3 regions of the Pseudomonas sp. RP-B7 genome follow, and region 2 is predicted to be linked to each of the others. Evidence: predicted binding sites of a transcription regulator. Region 2 holds the regulator's gene; each other region holds the start of a gene.
The links. The regulator FliA, encoded in region 2, starts transcription of late flagellar genes. The targets are predictions, from matches to a motif close to CTAAAGTTTNNNNNNNNNNNGCCGNTAA.
Positions count from the first base shown of each region.

Region 1: OPU96_RS08480 (methyl-accepting chemotaxis protein) is a predicted target of FliA. The motif match lies at 3,789-3,816, and genes of this name have one in related genera.
Region 3: OPU96_RS01730 (methyl-accepting chemotaxis protein) is a predicted target of FliA. The motif match lies at 4,147-4,174, and genes of this name have one in related genera.

Region 1 covers NZ_JAPFHC010000006.1:152,731-160,715, reverse strand. The annotation lists gene OPU96_RS08495 (2Fe-2S iron-sulfur cluster-binding protein) at 1-457, shown strand, start outside; gene OPU96_RS08490 (glutamine amidotransferase) at 495-1,205, shown strand; gene OPU96_RS08485 (antibiotic biosynthesis monooxygenase family protein) at 1,275-1,637, shown strand; gene OPU96_RS08480 (methyl-accepting chemotaxis protein) at 1,713-3,689, opposite strand; gene OPU96_RS08475 (LysR substrate-binding domain-containing protein) at 3,867-4,787, opposite strand; gene OPU96_RS08470 (NorM family multidrug efflux MATE transporter) at 4,940-6,343, shown strand; gene OPU96_RS08465 (putative bifunctional diguanylate cyclase/phosphodiesterase) at 6,488-7,985, opposite strand, start outside.
Region 2 covers NZ_JAPFHC010000002.1:89,018-97,002, reverse strand. The annotation lists gene flhF (flagellar biosynthesis GTPase FlhF) at 1-1,269, shown strand, start outside; gene fleN (flagellar synthesis regulator FleN) at 1,376-2,209, shown strand; gene fliA (RNA polymerase sigma factor FliA) at 2,206-2,946, shown strand; gene OPU96_RS03210 (chemotaxis response regulator CheY) at 3,115-3,489, shown strand; gene OPU96_RS03205 (protein phosphatase CheZ) at 3,508-4,296, shown strand; gene OPU96_RS03200 (chemotaxis protein CheA) at 4,308-6,545, shown strand; gene OPU96_RS03195 (protein-glutamate methylesterase/protein-glutamine glutaminase) at 6,593-7,723, shown strand; gene OPU96_RS03190 (flagellar motor protein) at 7,723-7,985, shown strand, end outside.
Region 3 covers NZ_JAPFHC010000001.1:381,257-389,241, forward strand. The annotation lists gene OPU96_RS01700 (alpha/beta hydrolase family protein) at 1-635, opposite strand, end outside; gene OPU96_RS01705 (FMN-dependent NADH-azoreductase) at 848-1,459, opposite strand; gene OPU96_RS01710 (LysR substrate-binding domain-containing protein) at 1,584-2,492, shown strand; gene OPU96_RS01715 (MmcQ/YjbR family DNA-binding protein) at 2,489-2,845, shown strand; gene OPU96_RS01720 (DUF1294 domain-containing protein) at 2,834-3,217, opposite strand; gene OPU96_RS01725 (undecaprenyl-diphosphate phosphatase) at 3,214-4,044, opposite strand; gene OPU96_RS01730 (methyl-accepting chemotaxis protein) at 4,242-5,876, shown strand; gene pnuC (nicotinamide riboside transporter PnuC) at 6,097-6,660, shown strand; gene OPU96_RS01740 (AAA family ATPase) at 6,657-7,181, shown strand; gene ggt (gamma-glutamyltransferase) at 7,318-7,985, opposite strand, start outside.

The DNA of each region.
Region 1 (7,985 bases), on a different contig from region 2:
GCGCCCCAGCGCCGCCGACCTGAGCCTGCTGGGCGCGCCCGAGGCCGTGGTGATTTGCGGCAGCCAGGCATTTGCCCAAGGCATGCGCGAACACACCACGGCGCTGTTTCCTGACAGCACGCTGTTGATCGAATCGTTCACGCCGGTAGCGGCCCCCGCAGCGGCGGCCGAATCGCCGTCTAGCGTGCGCTTGCAGCTCAAGGACACCGACCAGGTGGTTGAAGGCCCCGCCGGCCAAAGCCTGCTGGCCATGCTCGAAGCCGGTGATATTGCCGTGCGCAGTCTGTGCCGGGCAGGGATCTGTGGTGTCTGCCGGGTCAAGGTGTCCGACGGCGACTACACCCTGCAACCGGACTTCTGCCTCAGCGATCAGGACAAGCAGCAAGGCTATGCCCTGGCCTGCTGCACCTTCCCGCGTTCCGGGACGCTCAACGTAGACCTGAACCCGCCGGCATGAACCGGCACTTAATCGCTTTCACACACGAGTTTTTTCCATGAAGACTGCAATTGCGCTGCGCCACATACATTTCGAGGACGCCGGCACCCTGGAAGCCGTCCTGGCCGCACAGGGTTACGCACTGCACTACCTTGACCCCATGCTCGACACACTCGACAGCGCGCACGTGCAAAAGGCCGACCTGCTGATCGTGCTGGGTGGCCCGATCGGGGCCTACGACGAGCAGCTTTACCCGTTCCTGCATGACGAGCTGGCGCTGATCAACCAGCGTTTGCAGTCGGGCAAACCGATGCTGGGGATCTGCCTGGGGGCACAACTGATTGCCCGCGCCCTGGGCGCCAAGGTGTACCCGCTGGGCGTCAAGGAAATCGGTTTTTCAGCCCTGACCCTGACCACGGCCGGCCAGGATTCGGTGCTCGCGGCACTGCAAGGCACCCCCGTACTGCACTGGCACGGCGACCAATTCGACATTCCCAAGGATGCCGTGCACCTGGCCAGCACGGCGGTCGGTGCCCACCAGGCATTCGCCCTGGGTCGCAACGTGCTGGCCCTGCAATTTCACCTCGAAGCCGATGTAAACAAGCTCGAACACTGGCTGGTCGGCCATGCCTGCGAACTGTCGCAAACCGGCATCAACCCCCACGCCTTGCGCGCCGCCGCCATCGAGCTGGGCGACCGCCTGACCGTGGCCGCCCGCACCGTGATCAACGACTGGCTGGACGCACTGGAAACGCCAGCACAGCACTGAACAGCAGGCCGTCGACCGTGACAGCCGCCTGAGCGACACCCACTAAAAACACAAGGATGAGGAATTAACATGATCGTAGTTTTGTTTGAGCTGCAAGCGCTGCCGGGCCAGGGCGAGACCTATGTCGATCTGGTCAACAAGCTGACGCCGATGCTTGAGCCCATGGAAGGCTTCATCTCCGTGGAGTGCTTTCAAAGCACCCTGAACCCCAAGAAAGTCATGTCGGTGACCACCTGGCGCGATGAAGAAGCCGTGGTCCAATGGCGCAACGTAACCGCGCACCTGTCGGCGCAAAAAGCCGGCCGCGACAAGATCTTCGACGACTACCGCGTGCGCGTGACCTCGGTGATCCGTGACTACGGCCTGCGTGATCGGGTCCAGGCGCCGTACAACGAGGTGATCGACGCCCAGCCAGCGGGCGCGACCGTGTAACCCTCGGCTTACGCGCTTGAGCAACGCCGGTGTATGGGAATCGCTATCCCGTACACCGGCGTTGCCGTGTCTGGGTCAACGAAAGCGGTCAACCTCATGGCGCAGGCCCGCCGCCAATGTCTCCAGCTCCTTGGCGGTAATCGCCAGGTTCGACACCACTTCACGCTGCTCGCTGTTGGCCAGGGCAATGCTTTGCAGGTTGCTGCTGAGCAAGGTCGCGGTGCTGCTCTGCTCCTGGGTCGCGGTGGTGATCGCGGCAAACTGCTGCCCCGCCGAACGGCTTTGCTCATCGATGCGCGCCAGAGCCGACGCGACATCGGCGTTGCGCGACAGGCCTTCCTGCATCAATACGTTGCCATGCTCCATGGTGCTGATGGCGTTGCCGGTCTCCTGCTGGATGCTCTGGATCATCCCGGAAATCTCGTCGGTGGCCTGGCGGGTACGCGAGGCCAGGTTGCGCACTTCATCGGCCACCACGGCAAACCCACGGCCCTGCTCACCGGCGCGCGCGGCTTCGATGGCGGCGTTGAGCGCGAGCAGGTTGGTCTGGTCGGCGATGGAGGTAATCACGCCGACGATCCCACCGATTTCCTGGGAACGCTGGCCGAGGGTGTTGATCACCGTGGCCGTGCTGTTCAAGGCGGTGGCGATGTGCTCCAGGGACGACGACGCCTCTTGCATCGAATTGCGGCCGATGCGCGTCTGCTGGGCGTTTTCCTGGGCCAGGCGTTCGGTGCTGCCCATATTGTCGGCAATGTTCAACGAGGTGGCGCTGAACTCTTCCACCGCGCCGGCCATGCTGGTGATCTCGCCGGATTGCTGCTCCATGCCTTCATAGGCACCGCCAGACAAACCGGACAACGCCTGGGCGCGGCTGTTGACCTCTTCGGCGGCCTTGCGGATATGCGAAACCATGGTCGACAGCGCTTCACCCATCTGGTTGAAGCTGCGTGCCAGTTGGCCGATTTCGTCATGGCTGGAGACGTTCAGACGGGCACTCAAATCGCCCGCGCCGAGGGCTTCGGCCTGGCGTACCAGGTCGCTCAACGGCGCCAGCTTGCTGCGTAGCAACCACACCGTTGCGCCCACCGCCAGCAACATCGCCAGTACGCTGCCGATGATCAGGCGAATCCCGACCGACCACGTCACGGAGCGAATCTCTGCCTTGGGCATGCTCGCCACCACCGACCACGGCCCGCCGTCGAACGGCACCGCGACGCTGTAGAAGTCTTCGTTCTTGTCGCTCCAGAAGCGCCCTTCACCCGGCTTTTTCGCCAGGTCGACGATCACTGGGGCCGCCTGGTCCAGCGCCTGCACGCCCGCGGGCGGCACCAGCCAGTGTTTCTGCTCATCGAGCAGCGCCAGGGAGCCGGTCTGGCCGATGCGGAAACGCTTGAGGTTATCGAACTGGGCGTTTTGCGCGTCGGTGTAGTCGAAACCGACAAACAGCACCGCGATGACTTTGCCCGCGCTATCGCGCACCGGCGTGTACTGGGTCATGTAGGAACGTTCGAACAACACTGCACGGCCGACGTAGCTTTGCCCGGCCAGCAGGCGTTGATAGGCCGGATGCTGGTGATCCAGCGCGGTGCCGATGGCACGGCTGCCGTCCTGTTTGGTCAGGGACGTGCTGACGCGCACGAAGTCCTCGCCCGTGCGCACAAACACGGTGGCCACGCCGCCCGAGGTGTCCTTGAACTCATCGACTTCGGCGAAATCGTTGTTCAGCACCGCGTTGCCCAGGTACAGGCCCGGGGTCTGCACGCCGGCCACGCTCACCGGCTGGTCGGCACGCACACTCAAACCGGCGCCGAAGCGCTTTTCGAACAGCCCGCTCAAACGCTGGGTACTTTCGCGCAAGGTGCTGTGGAAGGTGTTGAGTTGATCGGCGAGCAGGCGCGCTTCGCTGGCCAGGTGTTCCTCGCGGGTGTCGAGGTTGGCGGAGTCGAGGGAACGCAAGGCAAACACCGTACTGCCGCTGATGACGACAGCCAAAATCACGGCGAGCGCGAGGCCTAGCTGGGAAGCAATCCGAGCACGAGGTTGAGACATGACAGCTCCTGGCCGAGGCCAGGATCATCCTGATCTCATAGCGCTGCTCGGCAAATTATCTGGTGGGTAGCGTTGGAGTACGATGGTTCCAACACACCTACTTCGGCGGCGCCGAGCAATACTTGAGTACTGCACAGGGGTATCACGCAAACGATTGCTATACCGAGCCATCCCCCTTCAATCGAGGCGCTCTACCGCCGGCAGTGCCATGGCCTGCACCTCGCTCTGGAGAAAGTCCGCCAAGCGGCGCAGGCGCTCACCGCCGGGACGGGTTTTCGGCCACACCAGATAGTAATTTTCCCCACTGGCCACGGCAGTTGGCCACGGCAGGCTCAATCGCCCCTGGGCGACGTCTTCGGCCACCATCAGCAAGTCCCCCATGGACACGCCGTAACCCCGCGCAGCGGCGATCATGCCCAGCTCAAGGGTATCGAACACCTGCCCGCCCTTGAGCGAGACCTGCGACGACAAGCCCATGCGTTGCAGCCAGTTGCGCCAGTCACGGCGGTCGGGCGTGGGATGCAGCAACTCGGCAGTGGCCAGGCGCGTAGCGTCCCACGGGCCGTCGTCCAGCAGGTTCGGCGCGCCCACCGGGATCAACAACTCGGGGAACAGGTAGCAGGCTTCCCAGTCCGCCGGAAAATGCCCGTCGCTCAACAGCACCGCGCAGTCGAACGGCTCCTGGTTGAAGTCCACCTCGTCCACGCTCATCCACGCGCTGGTCAATTGCACCTCGTTGCCCGGCTGCAACGCGCGGAACCGGCTGAGGCGCGCCAGCAGCCAGCGCATGGTCAGGGTGGACGGCGCCTTCATGCGCAGGATGTCATCTTCGGCGTTCAAGGTATGGCAGGCCCGCTCAAGGGCGGCGAAGCCTTCACGTACGCCCGGTAGCAGCAGGCGGGCCGCTTCGGTGAGCTGCAACGTGCGGCCACTGCGCTGGAACAGGCGGCAGGCGAAATGTTCCTCCAGGGTGCGGATGTGCCGGCTCACCGCGCTTTGGGTGATGGACAACTCCTCTGCCGCGCGGGTGAAGGAGTGGTGTCGGGACGCGGCTTCAAATGCGCGCAACGCGTAAAGCGGAGGAAGACGACGAGACATAGGGAAGGCTCCGACAGCAGGATGCCGAAACCCTACCAGAATCATTCAGGCATGAGTTTTAATCATGCAAGTGATCGCTTTTATCCCTTTGTGCAATAGGCCCAGAGCGCCGAGAATCAACCCTTCCACAACCCTATGACTTTTTGAGCGTGATGATCATGCAGCATCCGGCACGTACCGAACTCTGGGCCATTCTACGGCTGTCAGGGCCGTTGATTGCCTCACAGTTGGCGCACATGTTGATGGTGCTGACCGACACGCTGATGATGGCCCGCCTGAGCCCCGAAGCCTTGGCCGGTGGTGGCCTGGGCGCGGCCAGCTATTCGTTCGTGTCGATTTTCTGCATCGGCGTGATTGCGGCGGTGGGCACCCTGGTAGCGATCCGGCATGGCGCGGGCGACATCGACGGTGCAACACGCCTGACCCAGGCCGGGCTGTGGCTGGCCTGGCTGATGGCGCTGGCCGCTGCGCTGCTGCTGTGGAACCTCAAGCCGGTGCTGCTGATGTTCGGCCAGACCGAAACCAACGTGCACGCCGCCGGGCAATTCCTCACGATCCTGCCCTTCGCCCTGCCCGGCTACCTGAGCTTCATGGCCTTGCGCGGTTTCACCAGCGCCATCGGCAAGGCCACCCCGGTGATGGTGATCAGCCTGTGTGGCACGGTGCTCAACTACCTGCTCAACCACGCCTTGATCGAAGGCATGTTCGGCTTGCAGAAACTGGGTTTGATGGGCATCGGCCTGGTGACCGCGATTGTGGCCAACGGCATGGCATTGGCGTTGATGTGGTACATCCGCAGCAACCGCGCCTATGCTGCCTACCCGCTGGGCACCGGCCTCCTACGCCTGAACACGCACTATCTGCGCGAACTGTGGCGCCTGGGCCTGCCGATTGGCGGCACCTATGCGGTCGAGGTCGGACTGTTTGCCTTCGCCGCGCTGTGCATGGGCACCATGGGCAGCACGCAGCTGGCGGCGCATCAGATCGCCCTGCAAATCGTCTCGGTGGCCTTCATGGTGCCGGCGGGAATGTCCTACGCGGTGACCATGCGTATCGGCCAGCATTACGGTGCCGGGCAACTGCTGCAGGCACGTTTGGCCGGCCGGGTCGGCATCGGCTTTGGCGCCGCGGTGATGTTGGGATTTGCGGCGGTGCTGTGGCTGTTTTCCGACCCATTGATAGGACTGTTCCTCGACCACAACGACCCGGCATTCCACGACGTGATCGTCCTGGCCGTCAGCTTGCTGGCCGTGGCGGCGTGGTTCGAGTTGTTCGACGGGGTGCAGACCATTGCCATGGGCTGCATTCGCGGGCTGAAGGACGCCAAGACCACTTTCCTGGTGGGCCTGGGTTGCTATTGGCTGATCGGTGCACCGTCGGCGTGGCTGATGGCGTTCACCCTCGGTTGGGGGCCGACAGGCGTGTGGTGGGGTTTGGCGCTGGGGCTGGCGTGCGCGGCGGTGAGCCTGACATGGGCGTTTGAGGCGAAGATGAAGCGGATGATCCGCCACGAGCCGCAGGTTCAAGCCACATTTCAGGCGGCACAAGCGGAGTAACGACCTAACCAGGTCAACAACTGTGGGAGCGGGCTTGCTCGCGAATGCGCTGGGTCAGCCAAATAGTCAGTGACTGATACACCGCATTCGCGAGCAAGCCCGCTCCCACACAAGCCCGCTCGCACAGTCGACCGGCGTTGCAATTCAACCCAGTAAAGCCTCACGGCCTTTGCCGAAGGTCAGGTACTCGATCAACTCCGGCAACGGCAACGGCTTGCTGATCAGATATCCCTGGGCCTGGTCGCATCCAAACAACCGCAACAACGCCAGTTGCTCAGGGGTTTCCACACCCTCGGCCACCACTTCCAGGTTGAGGTTGTGGGCCAGGTTGATCATCGCGTGCACCAGTTTGCGGTTCTCTTCGCGCTCTTCCATGCCGCCGACAAAGCTCTTGTCGATCTTGAGCAAGGCAATCGGCAGGCTGTTGAGGTGCACGAACGATGAGAAACCGGTGCCGAAGTCATCCAGGGAAAAACGCACGCCGAGGCGACCGAGGGCGTCCATGGTCTGCTTGACCAGATCGCTGCGGCGCATCACGGCGGTTTCGGTGAGTTCGAATTCCAGCCATTGCGCTTCCACGCCGCGCTCGGCGATCAGCCGGCTGAGGGTGGAGAGCAATTGGCTGTCCTGGAACTGGCGGAACGACAGGTTGACCGCCATGTGCAACGGCGGCAGGCCACGTTCGCGCAGGTCTTGCATGTCGCGCAGGGCCCGGGAAATCACCCAGTAACCCAACGGCACGATCAGCCCGCTTTGCTCGGCCAGGGGCACGAATTCGCTGGGCGGCAACAGGCCGCGCTCGCCGTGACGCCAGCGCACCAGGGCTTCGAGGCCGACGATGTGCCCGTCGTCCAGGTCCAGGCGCGGCTGGTAGTGCAACTCCAGCTCATCCCGACGCAGGGCGCGGCGCAGTTCGCTTTCCAGGTCGGCCAGGCTGCGCGCGTTACGATTGATGCGTTCGTTGAAAATATGAAAGGTGCAGCCCTGGGTGCTCTTGGCTTGCTGCATGGCGATGTGGGCGTGCCACATCAGCGGGTCGGCGCCAGCACGCGCACGCGCATGGGCCATGCCCAGGCTGCAACCGATCAACAGGCTTTCACCGTCCACCCAGTAGGGTTCGGCCATGACCTCGGTAATGCGTTCGGCCATCCACTCGGCGCGCTGGGGCGCACGGCGGGTGTCGATCAGCAGGGCGAATTCGTCGCTGCCCAGGCGCGCCAGTTGGTCGCCGGCTTCCAGCTGGCTCTTGAGCCGCGAGACCACTTGCAGGATCAACCGGTCGCCGGCCTGGTGCCCGAGGGCGTCGTTGGCGTGACGGAAATTGTCGAGGTCCAGGTGACCGAGGGCCAGGCCGCGACCTTCATTCTCGGCCAGCCGCGCCGCCAGCAAGGTCTGGAAACCCTGGCGGTTGGCGATACCGGTCAGCGGGTCTTGCTCGGCGAGGCGTTGCAGGGTGTTTTCCAGCACACCGCGTTCGCGCACATGGCGCAGGCAGCGGCGCAATGTATCGGCGTCCAACACCGTGCGAACCAGCCAATCGCTGGCACCCAACGGCGGCACCAGCGGCTCCTGCTCCAACAGCAACACACACGGCAAGCTGCAACGACCGGGAGCGGGTTGCAGGCCTGGCGTGGTCAATAGC
Region 2 (7,985 bases):
CTGGTGCGTGATGAGCTGGGCGCCGATGCCGCGATTATCGGTAACCGTCGTATTGCCGGCGGTGTCGAGCTGACGGCTGCCCTGGATTACACGCCTTCGGCGCTGGCGCCGCGTGTGCCGAACATGGAACTCGAAGACGAGCTGCGCAAGACCGCCTCGCGCATTGTGTCGGCCCAGGCCGAACTGAGCATGCGCGGCGACAGCGATGCCACCACCAATCGCCAGTTGTTCGCCGGCCTGCCGCTGACCGCTGCGGAGCCCTTGGTTGAGCCCACCTTCACCGAACCACCGCGTCCTGCAGCGCCGCCACCGGCGGGCGCAGTCGACCAGCGTGTGTTCGACTCGATGCGCTTTGAACTCAATGGCCTGCGTGAGCTGCTGGAAGTGCAGCTGGGCTCCCTGGCGTGGACACAGTTGCAAGGCAGCAAGCCGGCCCAGGCCAACCTGTGGCGCCGCCTGCAACGCATTGGCCTGTCCGGCCCGTTGTCCCGCGACCTGCTGGCACTGACCACCGAAATCGAGGAGCCTCGCCAAGCCTGGCGCATGCTGTTGGCGCACCTGGCGCGGATGATCGTCACCCCGGAAATCGAGCCCCTGGAAGAGGGCGGTGTGATCGCCATGGTCGGCCCTGCCGGCATGGGCAAGACCACCACGCTGGCCAAGCTGGCCGCGCGTTATGTGCTCAAGTACGGCGCGCACAACATCGCGCTGGTGAGCATGGACAGCTACCGCATCGGCGCCCAGGAGCAGCTCAAGACCCTGGGCCGTATCCTCAATGTGTCGGTAACCCACGTCGACCCGGGCCAGTCCCTGGCCAACGCCCTCGATCCGCTGCTGCGCAAGCGCGTGGTGCTGATCGACACCGCCGGCCTGCAGGCCAGCGATCCGGCGCTGCGCATGCAACTGGAAAGCCTGGCCGGGCGTGGCATCAAGTCGAAAAATTACCTGGTGCTTGCAACCACCAGCCAGAAACAGGTTCTTACCGCTGCATACCACAGCTACAAACGTTGCGGCCTGGCCGGCTGCATCCTGACTAAACTGGATGAGACGGCGAGCCTGGGCGAAGTATTGAGCCTGGCGATCAGCCATGAATTACCGGTCGCCTACCTGACCGACGGGCCGCGGATCCCGGATGATTTGCATCTGCCGCGCCGTCATCAGTTGGTCAGCCGCGCTGTCAGCGTGCAAATGCAAGAAGAGCCTAGCGAGGAAGCGATGGCCGATATGTTCGCCGACCTCTACCACAACCCGGCAAAGCGGGTGGGTTGAGGGCAGGGCGAACACCGTGAAATGTATCTACATCGTTGGTCTGCAAGCGATTCACGCGGCCAAGCCATGTAGCCTGCGTCTAAGCAAGACAAGGTAAAGAAATAAAATGGGCAGCATGCATCCCGTACAGGTGATCGCGGTGACCGGCGGCAAAGGTGGCGTCGGGAAAACTAACGTGTCAGTGAATTTGTCCCTGGCCCTGGCAGAGCTTGGCCGTCGGGTCATGTTGCTGGATGCTGACCTGGGTCTGGCGAACGTCGACGTTCTGCTGGGGCTGACGCCCAAACACACCCTCGCCGATGTGATCGAGGGCCGCTGCGAGCTGCGTGATGTGCTGCTCCAGGGCCCTGGCGGGATCCGCATCGTACCGGCTGCCTCCGGCACCCAGAGCATGGTGCACCTGAGCCCGGCGCAGCATGCCGGCCTGATCCAGGCGTTCAGCGACATTGGCGACAACCTCGACGTGCTGGTGATCGACACCGCCGCCGGGATCGGCGAGTCGGTGGTCAGCTTCGTGCGCGCCGCGCAGGAAGTCTTGCTGGTGGTCTGCGATGAACCCACCTCGATCACCGATGCCTACGCCCTGATCAAATTGCTTAACCGTGACTACGGCATGAACCGCTTCCGCGTCCTGGCCAACATGGCCCAGAGCCCGCAGGAAGGGCGCAACCTGTTCGCCAAGTTGACCAAGGTCACGGATCGCTTTCTTGATGTCGCCTTACAATACGTAGGCGCAGTTCCCTATGACGAGTGCGTGCGCAAGGCCGTGCAAAAGCAGCGTGCGGTCTATGAAGCGTTCCCTCGTTCGAAGTGCGCACTGGCGTTCAAGGCTATTGCTCAGAAGGTCGATACTTGGCCATTGCCCGCCAATCCCCGGGGGCATCTGGAGTTTTTCGTCGAGCGATTGGTGCATCAGACGAGCGCGGGACCTGTGCTATGACATCCAGCGGCTACAACCTTTACAAGAAGTCGGCACGTGACAGCCAGGGCGAATTGATCGAGCGCTATGCGCCGCTGGTCAAGCGCATCGCCTATCACCTGCTGGCGCGCCTGCCGGCGAGTGTGCAGGTCGAAGACTTGATCCAGGCCGGCATGATCGGCCTGCTTGAAGTGTCGACCAAATACGATGCGAGCAAGGGTGCCAGTTTCGAGACGTACGCGGGCATCCGTATCCGTGGCGCGATGCTCGATGAGGTGCGTAAAGGTGATTGGGCGCCGCGGTCGGTACACCGCAATACGCGCATGGTCAGTGACGCAATTCGTGCAATTGAAGCAAAAACCGGTCGCGACGCTAAAGATCACGAAGTTGCGGCCGAACTCCAATTGAGTCTCGACGATTATTACGGGATTTTGAACGATACCTTGGGCAGCCGCCTGTTCAGCTTCGACGACCTGCTACAGGACGGCGAACACGAAGGGCTGCACGAGGACGGCGCGAGTGCACATCTTGAGCCGTCGCGCGACCTGGAGGATGAACGCTTCCAGGGCGCGTTGGCGGACGCGATTGCCAATTTGCCGGAGCGTGAGCGACTGGTGTTGGCGCTGTACTACGACGAAGAGCTGAACCTCAAGGAAATCGGTGAGGTCCTGGGGGTCAGCGAATCGCGTGTCAGCCAGCTGCATAGCCAGTGCGCAGCCCGCTTGCGGGGGCGGTTGGGAGAGTGGCGCGCGCGCTGACAGGCAGTGTGGGGACACTGCAGACGAGACCGTGAAGGCGTGACGCTTTTGCGGTTTTGCGCCGTGGTGCCCTGGGCAGTCCTTTTTGTGTAACGCCTGTTGATTGAAATGGCGCGTCCAGGTGCTGGGCGCGTTTAAGACTGCTTGGAGGTCGAATTGGACAAGAACATGAAAATCCTCATCGTTGATGACTTCTCAACGATGCGGCGGATCATTAAAAACCTGTTGCGTGACCTTGGGTTCACAAACACGGTCGAGGCGGATGACGGCCTTACGGCGATTCCGATCCTCAACAGCGGGAGCATCGACTTTCTGGTAACCGACTGGAACATGCCGGGCATGACCGGTATCGACCTGCTGCGTCACGTGCGTGCCGACGAAAAGCTGCGCGGCCTGCCCGTGTTGATGGTGACCGCCGAAGCCAAGCGTGAACAGATCATCGAAGCCGCCCAAGCCGGGGTAAACGGTTACGTGGTCAAACCTTTCACTGCATTGGCCTTGAAAGAGAAGATCGAAAAAATCTTCGAACGCATCCACGGCTAATGCCATCGCGGGGGAGCTATGGAGCATAAAGAAACATCACAGGGAGACTTCGAGTCGACCCTGAAAAAGCATGCTCACCAGTTGGTCGACTGCCTTGAGAGAGGCCAGTTCGGCGACGCGGTGCAGTTGATCCATGAGCTCAACCAGACCCGTGACCGCGGCCTGTACCAGGAAGTGGGCAAGCTCACGCGTGAGCTGCATAGTGCGATCGTCAATTTCCAGATCGACCCGCACATGCCCCAGGCCGAAGAGATCTCGCAGATCACCGATGCCACCGAGCGCCTGTCCTATGTGGTCAGGCTGACTGAGGCAGCGGCCAACCGCACCATGGACCTGGTGGAAAACGCCACGCCTCTGGTCAATGGCATGGCCACCGAAGCCCAGGCCTTGAGCCACGACTGGGGTCGCTTCATGCGCCGCGAAGTCGGGGCCGAAGAGTTTCGTGAGTTGGCACGTCGGGTCGAAGGTTTCCTGTCACGCAGTGAGCAGGAAAACCGCATGGTTTCCAGCAACCTCAATGACATTCTGCTGGCCCAGGATTACCAGGACCTCACCGGTCAGGTGATCAAGCGTGTGACCCAATTGGTCACCGAAGTGGAAAGCAATTTGCTCAAATTGGTGCTCATGGCAGGCCAGGTTGACCGTTTTGCCGGCATCGAACATGACCGCGAAGCGATCCTCTCGGAAAAAGATCCACAAAAACATCTCGCCAAGGGTGAAGGTCCGCAGATTCATGCCGATAAACGTGAAGACGTTGTATCGGGTCAAGATGATGTCGATGACCTGTTATCCAGTTTAGGCTTCTAAGGAGCACCCACATGAGCTTCGGCGCCGATGAAGAGATCCTTCAGGATTTCCTTGTAGAGGCCGGCGAAATTTTAGAGCAGTTGTCCGAGCAACTGGTCGAGCTGGAAAGCCGACCGGATGATGCGAACCTGCTCAATGCAATTTTTCGCGGTTTTCATACTGTAAAAGGGGGCGCCGGCTTCCTCCAGCTCCATGAGCTGGTGGAGTGCTGCCACATCGCCGAGAACGTGTTCGACATCCTGCGCAAGGGTGAGCGGCACGTCGACTCGGAGTTGATGGACGTGATTCTCGAAGCACTGGATGCGGTCAACGGCATGTTCAGCCAAGTGCGTGAACGTGCCCCGATCACCGCAGCTACGCCGGAACTGCTGGCCGCCCTGGCGCGCTATGCCGAGCCTGCCGACATGTCGGCGGCACCGGTGGCTGAAGCTGTGCCGGAACCTGTGGCAGAGCCCGAAGCGGACGTGACCGACAGCGAGTTCGAGCAACTGCTCAACTCCCTCAGCGCGGTCAAGGCCGAGGCTGAAGCTCCGGCAGCGCCCGTTGCGGCGCCGACGGGTGAAGACATTACCGACGCTGAATTCGAATCGCTGCTCGACCAGCTGCACGGCAAAGGCCAGTTCGCCGCCGACGCGGTGGCACCTGCCGCGCCGACCGAAACGCCTGCCGAAACGCCAGCCGCCTCGACCAGCACCGACATCACCGACGACGAATTTGAAGCGTTGCTCGACCAGCTGCATGGCAAGGGCACGTTTGCGGCCGACGCCTTGCCCGCCGTCGCAGCCACCGCGCCAACCGCGGCGGCTGCCACGCCTGCTGCCCCTGCCGCACCTGCCGGCGACGGACTGATCTCCGATCACGAGTTCGAGTCGTTGCTGGACGAACTGCACGGCAAAGGCAAGTTCACCGAAGTGGGTGCGACGGCCAAGGTCGCCACGCCAGCGCCAGCAGCGGCGGCGAAAGCTGCGACTCCGGCAGCCGCCAAACCGGCTCCCGCGCCTGCTGCGGCGCCCGCCGCCGCCGCCCCTGCACGTGCCGCGGCACCTGCACCGGCTGGCGCTGAAAAACCTGCCAGTGAAGCCGAAACCACCGTGCGGGTTGATACCGCACGCCTGGACGACATCATGAACATGGTCGGCGAACTGGTGCTGGTGCGTAACCGCCTGGTGCGTCTGGGCCTGAACAGCGGCGACGAGGCCATGCAGAAGGCCGTGTCGAACCTCGACGTGGTCACCGCCGACCTGCAAACCGCCGTGATGAAAACGCGGATGCAGCCGATCAAGAAAGTCTTCGGCCGCTTCCCGCGCCTGGTTCGCGACCTCGCGCGCCAGCTCAAGAAAGAAATCAACCTGGAACTGGTGGGTGAAGAAACCGACCTCGACAAAAACCTTGTCGAGGCCCTGGCCGACCCGCTGGTCCACTTGGTGCGCAACGCCGTCGACCACGGCGTGGAAACCCCGGAAGAACGCGAAGCCTCGGGCAAGTCCCGTGGCGGCAAGGTGATCCTGGCGGCCGAGCAAGAAGGCGACCATATCCTGCTGTCGATTACCGATGACGGCAAAGGCATGGACCCGACCATCCTGCGCAATATCGCGGTCAAGCGTGGCGTGATGGACAAGGACGCCGCCGACCGCCTGACCGACACCGAGTGCTACAACCTGATCTTCGCCCCGGGCTTCTCGACCAAGACCGAGATCTCCGACGTGTCCGGCCGTGGCGTCGGCATGGACGTGGTGAAGACCAAGATCAGCCAGCTCAACGGCTCGATCAATATCTACTCGACCAAGGGCCAGGGCTCGAAGATCGTGATCAAGGTGCCGTTGACCTTGGCGATCATGCCGACGCTGATGGTGATGCTGGGCAACCAGGCGTTCGCCTTCCCGCTGGTCAACGTCAACGAGATCTTCCACCTCGACCTGTCGCGCACCAACGTGGTCGACGGCCAGGAAGTGGTAATCGTGCGTGACAAGGCGTTGCCACTGTTCTACCTCAAGCGCTGGCTGGTGGCTTCGGCTGCCCATGAAGAGCAGCGCGAAGGCCATGTGGTGATTCTTTCCGTGGGCACCCAGCGTATCGGCTTTGTCGTCGATCAACTGGTTGGCCAGGAAGAAGTGGTGATCAAGCCTTTGGGCAAAATGCTGCAGGGAACCCCGGGCATGTCGGGTGCGACCATCACCGGTGACGGTCGGATCGCGCTGATTCTCGATGTTCCGAGCATGCTCAAGCGTTACGCCGCTCGGCGTATTTGATTCTGGTGGGGTAGGGCGGTTCGCCCGCCCCGCCTAACGGAGTGTTTATGGCAGTCAAGGTCCTGGTGGTGGACGATTCGGGTTTCTTCCGCCGCCGCGTCTCGGAAATTCTTTCCGCCGATCCAAGTATCCAGGTGGTCGGCACGGCCACCAACGGCAAAGAGGCGATTGATCAAGCCATTGCGTTGAAGCCGGACGTGATCACCATGGACTACGAGATGCCGATGATGGATGGCATCACGGCAGTTCGACACATCATGCAACGCTGCCCGACCCCGGTATTGATGTTCTCCTCGCTGACGCACGAAGGCGCCCGGGTAACCCTCGATGCGCTGGACGCTGGTGCGGTGGACTTCCTGCCGAAGAATTTCGAAGACATCTCGCGCAACCCCGAGAAGGTCAAGCAACTGCTGTGCGAGAAAGTCCACAGTATTTCCCGCAGCAACCGTCGCAGCCTGTTCAGCGCACCGGCCCCCGCGCCTGCGCCGACACCGGCGGCTGCCGCATCGGCGAGCACGTTCGGTCGCCCGGCACCCGCTCCGGTTGCCCGGCCTGCGGTGGCGGCACCGACGCGTGCTGCGGCCGCCACGGCGTACTCGCCAGCGCCGAAACGCAAAGCCTACAAGTTGGTCGCTATCGGCACCTCCACCGGCGGCCCGGTGGCCTTGCAACGCGTGTTGACGCAGTTGCCGGCCAACTTCCCGGCGCCGATCGTGTTGATCCAACATATGCCAGCGGCCTTCACCAAGGCGTTCGCCGAACGCTTGGACAAGCTGTGCCGCATCAGCGTCAAGGAAGCCGAGGATGGCGACATCCTGCGTCCTGGCCTGGCGCTGCTGGCGCCCGGTGGCAAGCAGATGATGGTGGACGGGCGCGGTGCAATCAAAATCCTGCCGGGCGACGAGCGCCTGAACTACAAACCCTGTGTGGACATCACCTTCGGTTCGGCTGCCAAGTCCTACGGCGACAAAGTTCTGGCGGTGGTCCTCACCGGCATGGGCGCCGACGGCCGTGAAGGCGCGCGCCTGCTCAAGCAGGGCGGCAGCGCGATCTGGGCGCAGGACGAAGCCAGCTGCGTGATCTATGGCATGCCCATGGCCATCGTCAAGGCTGAACTGGCCGACGCCGTGTACAGCCTGGACGACATCGGCAAGCATCTGGTGGAGGCCTGCCTCTAATGGATGTGTTGAGCCTGATCGGCATCACCATGGCGTTTGTCGCAATCATCGGCGGCAACTACCTCGAAGGCGGCCACCTCGGCGCCCTCGCCAACGGTCCGGCTGCGTTGATCGTGATTGGCGGCACCGTGGGCGCCGCGTTGTTGCAGTCGCCGTTGAGCTCCTTCAAGCGCGCCATGCAGATCTTGGTGTGGATCATTTTTCCGCCGCGCGTCGACCTGGCCGGCGGCATCGACCGCGTGGTCAACTGGAGCCTCACCGC
Region 3 (7,985 bases), on a different contig from region 2:
CGATCGACCACCAGCTCACCCTTGGTAGTGCAGGCATCGCGGTCTTCCGGACGCTCCTGGCAATAACGGCGCAAGCGGTCGAAATCCGGCTTGGCGCCTGCCAGGATCAGCGCAGTCTCGCCACCGGCCGAATAGCCGATGACCCCAACTTGATCAATATTGACGAACGGCGACAGCATCGGGTCGCCGAGGGTGGCGGTGATCGCTTCGGAAATCTGGATCGGCCGCCCATACAGGTTGCTCAGGGTGCCCAGGCGACTGTGATCCTTGTAGTTGTCGCCAGGGTGCAACACCGCCACCACCACAAAGCCCTTGCGCGCCAGGGACGTGGCCAGGTCATGCAGGGCCAGCGGCGTGCCGGTATTGCCGTGGGACAGCATCAGCATCGGAAAGCGGCCGATGGCGACCTTGGCGTCCTCACCCGCCGTGACTTGGTAGGCGCCCAGGTGCGTGGTGTGCTCGACGTCGGTGGACGGGTAAAAGGCGATGGCTTTCATCGGCTGCAAATCCAGCGGGTCGAGAAAGGTCATGCGATGGAAGCCCACACTCCAATGCGGGTGCGGCGCAGGCGCGGCATGCACTGAAACCAGGCCGCCGAGCAGGGAAAGAACCAAAACAGCACAAAGACGCATCATGGGGATGTCCACCTTTGTTGCGTAAGAACCGACATGTCGAATTAAAAGTCCAGGGCACTGAACCCGAGCTTGCATAACCTGGGCCATATTAAAAAGACAGCGGGTAAACGAAAAAACTCCGTACTCCGGTCGCGTATTGAGGCGAACAGAATACAGAGTTTAGGCGCCCGTTTTCAGATTGAAACGGGGAACGGCGATGTTTTACACAACCCTTACGCGGCGGCGAACAATTGTTCGTTGATGAGTGCGTTGGCGTCGCTCAGGGACTTGTTGCGCACGTCATCACCGTAGGCCAGGCCTTGGGCGCGCACGAACTCGATGTCGGTGATGCCCAGGAAGCCAAACACCAGCTTCAGGTAGTCTTCATGGCCGACGTTGCTCGCCTGGCCGGCGTGCAGGCCACCGGCGGTGGAGACGATGATCAGTTTCTTGCCGCCGCACAGGCCTTCAGGGCCGGCTTCGGTGTAACGGAAGGTCTGGCCAGCCACCGCGATGCGGTCAATCCAGGCTTTCAGTTGGGATGGCACCGAGAAGTTGTACATCGGCGCACCGATCACCACCGCGTCTGCGGCGATGAATTCAGCTAGGGACGAAGCGCTCAGCTCGGCTTCGTGCTGTTGAACGGCATCACGCAATTCGGCAGCAGTACCCAGCGCCCCCAGGGTCAGGCCGGAAAAGTGGCTGATGGCCTCGCTCGCCAGATCGCGATAGGTCACTTCCACGCCCGGCTCGGCGGCTTGCCAGGCCTTGACCACGGCAGCGCTGAGCTGACGGGATGCCGAGTTGTCGCCGAGGATGCTGGAATCGATGTGCAACAGTTTCATGGGGGATCTCCGAGTAGGATCGTCAGTGGCGATCAGATGGTGATGATGCTACGCATGAAACCAATAGCCGATAAGCCCGCTGAAATGCGATAGTTTGTCCCACTGACAGGACAATAGGTTGACCATGCAAGACCTCAACGACCTCTACTACTTCGCCAAAGTCGTCGAAGCCGGCGGCTTCGCGGCTGCCGGCCGGCTACTGGGGATTCCCAAGTCGCGGTTGTCACGACGCATTGCCGAGCTGGAGGAACGCCTCGGCGCCCGCTTGCTGCAACGCACCACGCGGCAGCTGACCCTGACCGCCGTCGGCGAACGCTACCTGCGCCATTGCCAAGCCATGTTGCTCGAAGCCGAGATGGCTGACGAAGCCGTGGCCAGCATGTCCAGCGAAGCCCGTGGACGGCTGCGGGTCAGTTGCCCGGTGGGCATGGCCCAGCACATCCTGCCGGAGCTGGTCGCCGGATTTCTGGCCGCCCATCCCCATGTGCAACTGGAAATGACCCTGGTCAACCGACGTGTCGACCTGGTGGCCGAGGGCATCGACGTGGCCCTGCGCGTACGCGAGCTGGGCGATGAAGACCCACTACTGGTGACCAAGCGCCTGCGTCAGGCCCAGACGGTGCTGGTGGCCAGCCCCGCCTTTGTGCAAGGCAAGCGCATCGACTCGCTCGACGACCTCAAGCAACTGCCTATCCTCGGCGCGCTGGAGCCGGACCGCATGGTCCATCAGCGCATCCTCGACCCCCAGGGCAACCCCCACGAACTGGTGATGGAAGCGCGCCTGGGCATCGACGATTTCATCGTGCGCAAGGCCAGCGCGATCATGGGCCTGGGGTTCACCGTGCTGCCGATGATGTATTGCGAAGAAGAACTGGCCAGCGGCCGCCTGGTGCAATTGCTGCCGCAGTGGTCGTTGCCGGGCGGCTGGTTGCAGGCCGTATACCCACACCGACGCGGCGTGTTGCCGGCGATCCGGGCGTGGATCGACTACCTGGAAGAAGGCTTCAAAAGCTGCGGAGACCGTCTGTTATGAAGATCAGCGAAGAACAAGTCGCCACATTCTGCCTGAGCCTGCCCGGCGCGCGGGAAGACTACAAATGGGGCGGCGTGCGCGTGTTTTCGATTGCCGGCAACAAGATGTTCGCCCTGCAAAACCTGCGCGGTGATTCGCTGGCATTCAAGGTCGACAAGGATCTGTTCCTCGGCCACGTCGACCGCCCAGGCATCCACCCGGCGCCCTACCTGGCCCGCGCGCAGTGGATCATCATGAACACGCCCTACCCGCTGGGCGCCGAGGAACTGCGCAGCTTGTTGCGGCGCTCCCACCAACTGGTGGTGAGCAAACTGCCCAAGCGCACGCAGATCGGCTTGCGTTTAGAGGACTGAAAGAAAGGTGCCGCCCAGGAACAATTGGTCCAGCCAGAACACCTGATGCAGCAGCACAATCGCCCAGAACAGCACCTGATAAGACACCTTGCGCGTCTTGTGCCGCAACACCTGCTGGGCGATCAACGCCCCCGGCCAACCGCCTGCCAGCTCGACGGCATGCAGGATGTTCTCCGGGGTGCGCCAGCCGTTGGTTTGCGCCTGGCGCTTATCACGCCAGTACAGCAAGAACGCCAGCACGCTGACCACGGCGTAGGCCACCAGCGGCAGCACCGTCTCGCCGCGCCACCACAGCAGCACCGAGCCCAGCAGCGGCGCAGCGCACAGCAACAGAAAAATCGCCGCCTTCAGGCGCGGGTACTGGATGCTCATGGTTTGACGGCAGACCAGTCGATCCAACCGAACTGCCAGGTCGCCAGGATCAGCAGGCCAAACGCGATCCGATACCAGGCAAACGCCGCGTAGCTGTGGCTGGCGATGAACTTGAGCAACGCCTTGACCGCAATCATCGCGAAGATGAACGAGGTGACAAAGCCGATGGCAAACACCGGCAAGTCATCGGGCTGGAACAGGTGACGGTACTTGTAGCCCGAATACACTGCCGCACCGACCATGGTCGGCATCGCCAGGAAGAACGAGAACTCGGTGGCGGTCTTGCGCGACAGGCCGAACAACAGGCCGCCGATAATGGTCGCGCCGGAACGCGAGGTACCCGGGATCATCGCCAGGCACTGGGCCAGGCCGACCTTGATCGCGTCTTTCCAGGTGATGTCATCGACGCTCTGGGCATGCACCGCGTGTTGACGCTGTTCAGCCCACAACATGATCACGCCGCCCACCACCAACGCGGCGGCCACGGTGATCGGGTTGAACAGGTAGTGTTTGATCAAGTCAGCAAAAATCACGCCCAACACCACTGCCGGCAACACCGCGATGATCAGGTTCACCGTGAACCGCTGCGCCTTGCGCTGGGTCGGCAGGCCGATGACCACGTCGAGGATCTTGCGTCGGAACTCCCAGACCACGGCCAGGATCGCGCCCAGTTGAATGATGATATTGAACGCTTCAAAGCGCTCACCGCCGAAACCGATCAAATCGGCGACGATGATCTGGTGGCCGGTACTGGAGATCGGCAAGAACTCCGTCAGCCCCTCCACCACGCCAAGAATCAATGCCTGTATGGCGGTCCAAAAATCCATGCTTCCCCCAAAAGGTCATGCGCGTGGCATGCCTCGTTAGTCTTTTTTAATTGGTTCACTGACGCTGGGCGTTTGAAAAAACCCGTGAAAAATCAGGCAGTACTCAGGTTTTCCGATTACCGGCCGAAAGCCTATCAGACAAGGCGTAAAAGTCGATGCAACGCCCACAATTATAAAAAGCCCGGAGTGACAGGACGATGAACAGTTTGCGCAATATGTCGATCAGCCGCCGCCTCTGGCTGATCCTGATAGTCGCCGTGCTGATGCTGCTGGCCTTGGGTTTACTGATGCTCAAGCAAATTCATGGCGAGCTCTACCAGGCCAAGCGCCAGCAAACCGAGCACGTGGTGCAGACCGCCAGCGGCATCCTGACGTTTTATCACGGCCTCGAAACCAGCGGCGTCATGACCCGCGAAGCCGCCCAGAAGCAAGCCCTGAGCGCGGTGCGCGGGTTGCGCTACGACCATGACGACTATTTCTGGATCAACGACCTCACGCCCGTGATGATCATGCACCCGGCCAACCCCAAGCTTGACGGCCAGAACCTCTCGGCGATCCGTGACCCAGACGGTTTTGCGGTGTTCAACGAATTCGTGGCCCTGGCCAAGGCCAAGGGTGCCGGCATCGTCAACTACCGCTGGCCGAAACCGGGCGCCGATGCACCGGTGGCCAAGACCTCGTACATCCAACTGTTCCAACCCTGGGGCTGGATCATCGGCTCCGGCGTCTACGTGGACGATGTGCAGTCCGAGTTCTCCGCCCAGGTGTGGAAAGCCTCGGCCATTGGTTTGATCATCGCGCTGGTGATGACCCTACTGGTGGTGTTGATCGCGCGCAGCATCGTGCGCCCGTTGCAGGCAGCAGTGGACGCCATGGGCAATATCGCCAGTGGTGAAAGCGACCTGACCCACAACCTCGACACCCACGGCCGCGACGAAGTGACCCAACTGTCCCAGCACTTCAACAGCTTCACCGCCAAATTGCGCGACGTGGTCGGCCAGTTGCAGGTGTGCGCCAACGCCCTCGGCCAATCGTCTACCGAGCTGGGCAACAACGCGAGCCAGGCCCACGACCGCAGCCAGCAGCAATCGCAGCAGATGGAATTGGTGGCCACCGCGATCAACGAAGTCACCTACGGCGTGCAGGACGTGGCCAAGAACGCCGAACACGCCGCCAGTGAAATGCGCGATGCCCAGGCCCAGGCCCAGCAAGGCCAGGTCAATATCGACGGCAGCTTGCAACAGATCGACCAGCTCTCCGGCACCATCAGCCAGGCGGTCGAGGTGATGCGTACCCTGTCCGCCGAAAGCACCCAGATCGGCAGCGTGCTCGAAGTGATCCGTTCCATCGCCGACCAGACCAACCTGCTCGCACTCAACGCCGCCATCGAGGCCGCACGGGCCGGCGAACAAGGCCGTGGCTTTGCCGTGGTCGCCGATGAAGTGCGCCTGCTGGCCCAGCGCACGCAAAAATCCACCGCCGAGATCCAGGGCATGATCGAACGCCTGCAAGGCCACTCGGAAGCGGCGGTCAAGGTGATCAGCGAGAGTCACAACGCCTCGCAACTGACCATCGAACAAGCCGGCCAGGCCGGCGCCAGCCTCACCGCCATCGGCCAGGCCCTGCACAACCTCAACGGCCTGAACGCGTCGATTGCCAGCGCCACCCTGCAACAGGCGCATGTGGTAGAGGACATCAACCAGAACGTCACCCAGGCGGCGGGCTTGTCCCACAGCACCGCCATCGCCGCCGAACAGTCGAGTGCCGCCAGCACCCACCTGCGCGGCCTGAGCGAACAACTCAACACCCTGCTGCGCCAATTCAAAATCTAACCCCAGGACGGGGTTTGTAGTGAGCGGGCTTGCCCCGCGCCTGGGGGCGACGCAGCCCCAAATCCAGGCCCCGCGGTCTTACTGATACACCGCGGCGCCTGGGTTTAGGGCGGCTTCGCCCCCCAGGCGCGGGGCAAGCCCGCTCACTACAAGGTTAATTCCTACGCGAAACTTCTTTCGTTACAATCACCGCCCCTTTCCACACTCCCAAGGAACCGCCATGTCCGGGCTTGAACTGTTCGCCGCCGCCCTGGGGGTGATCGCTGTCTGGCTGACGGTTAAACAGAACCCCTGGTGCTGGCCCATCGGCCTGATCATGGTGTTGCTCTACACCTGGGTGTTCTACGACGTAAAACTCTATTCCGACATGCTGCTGCAAGTGGTCTACGCCGTCCTGCAACTGTACGGCTGGTGGCAGTGGACCCGCGCCGGCGAGGTCAAGCAAGGCCGCCAGGTCACCAGCCTCGGCGGGCCAGCCATCATCGCCAGCCTCGCGGTGGGCGCCGCCGGCAGCCTGCTGCTGGGCGCCGCCATGGCCCACTGGACCGACGCCGCGCAACCCTGGCTCGACGCTGCACTCACCGGCTTCAGCCTGGTGGCGCAGATGTGGATGGCGCAGAAACGCGTGCAGTGCTGGCCGCTGTGGATTGCCGTGGATGTGATCTTCGTCGGCCTGTTTCTCTATAAAGGTCTCTACCTCACCGCCGCGCTCTACGCCCTGTTTACCGCCATCGCGGTGCAAGGCTGGCGCGAATGGCGTGCCGACCCGGCGTTGCAGGCATGAAGGTCGTGGTATTGGCCGGCCCCGAATCCAGCGGTAAAAGCTGGCTGGCCGCCGAGTTGCAAGCGCATTTCGGCGGGTTGATGGTCGGTGAATACGTGCGCCACTTCATCGATCATCACCAACGCGATACCACCCTGGCCGACATCCCGGCGATCGCCCACGGCCAACTGGCCTGGGAAGATGCCGCCCGCGCCCAACAGCCGCGCCTGCTGATCCTCGATACGCATTTGCTGACCAACAAACTCTGGAGCCAGGTCCTCTTCGGCGACTACCCGGCATGGCTCGACAGCGAACTGCTGGCCCGTCACTACGACCTGCACTTGCTGCTGTCGCCGGATGATGTGGAGTGGACGGCTGATGGACAGCGATGCCAGCCGCAACTGGAGGATCGCCAGGCGTTTTTCCAGGGCAGTCTGGAGTGGATGCGGGAGCATCAACAGCCTGTGTTGGTGATCAAGGGGAATTGGGAAGAGCGCCGGGTTGCGGCGTTTGCAGCGGTAGCGCGACTACTTCAGCCCTGACACTGCCCTCACTGTGAGAGCGGGCTTGTGTGGGAGCGGGCTTGCTCGCGAATGCAGTAGATCAGCGAATAAATCTTTGGCTGACACACCGCTTTCGCGAGCAAGCCCGCTCCCACATTTTTGACCGCGTCAGGCGTTAGTAGCCCAAGGACAGGCCCGTGTTGCGACGCGGATCATTCGCCCCGTAGAAACGGTTGTTCCCCACCGGCTTGCCACCCAACGACGGCGCACCCACCAGAATCGCCGCCAAGTGGTTGGCATCCTGCGGCCCGGCGAACTTGTGGCCCCAGCTTTCGAGGATCTTCTGGGTATCCGGGCTCACTGCAAACGTCTCAAGGTTAGTAGTCTCCGGCATCCACTGCTGGTGGAAACGCGGCGCGTCCACGGCTTCCTGGATGTTCATCTTGTAGTCGATGACATTCAGCATCGTCAGCAAGGTCGCGGTAATGATGCGACTGCCACCCGGCGTGCCTACCACCATGACGGCCTTGCCATCCTTGGTCACGATGGTCGGGCTCATCGACGACAGCGGCGCCTTGCCCGGTGCAATGGCGTTGGCTTCACCCTGCACCAGACCGTACATGTTCGGCACGCCAACCTTGACGGTGAAATCGTCCATTTCATCGTTGAGGATGACCCCGGTCTTGCTCGCCATCACGCCCGCACCGAACCAGTCGTTGAGGGTGTACGTCACCGAGACCGCGTTGCCCCACTTGTCGACAATGGAGTAGTGCGTGGTGTTGTTGCCTTCATGGGGCGAAACGCCCGGCTTGATCGCTTGGGAATCTCCCGCCTTTTGCGGTT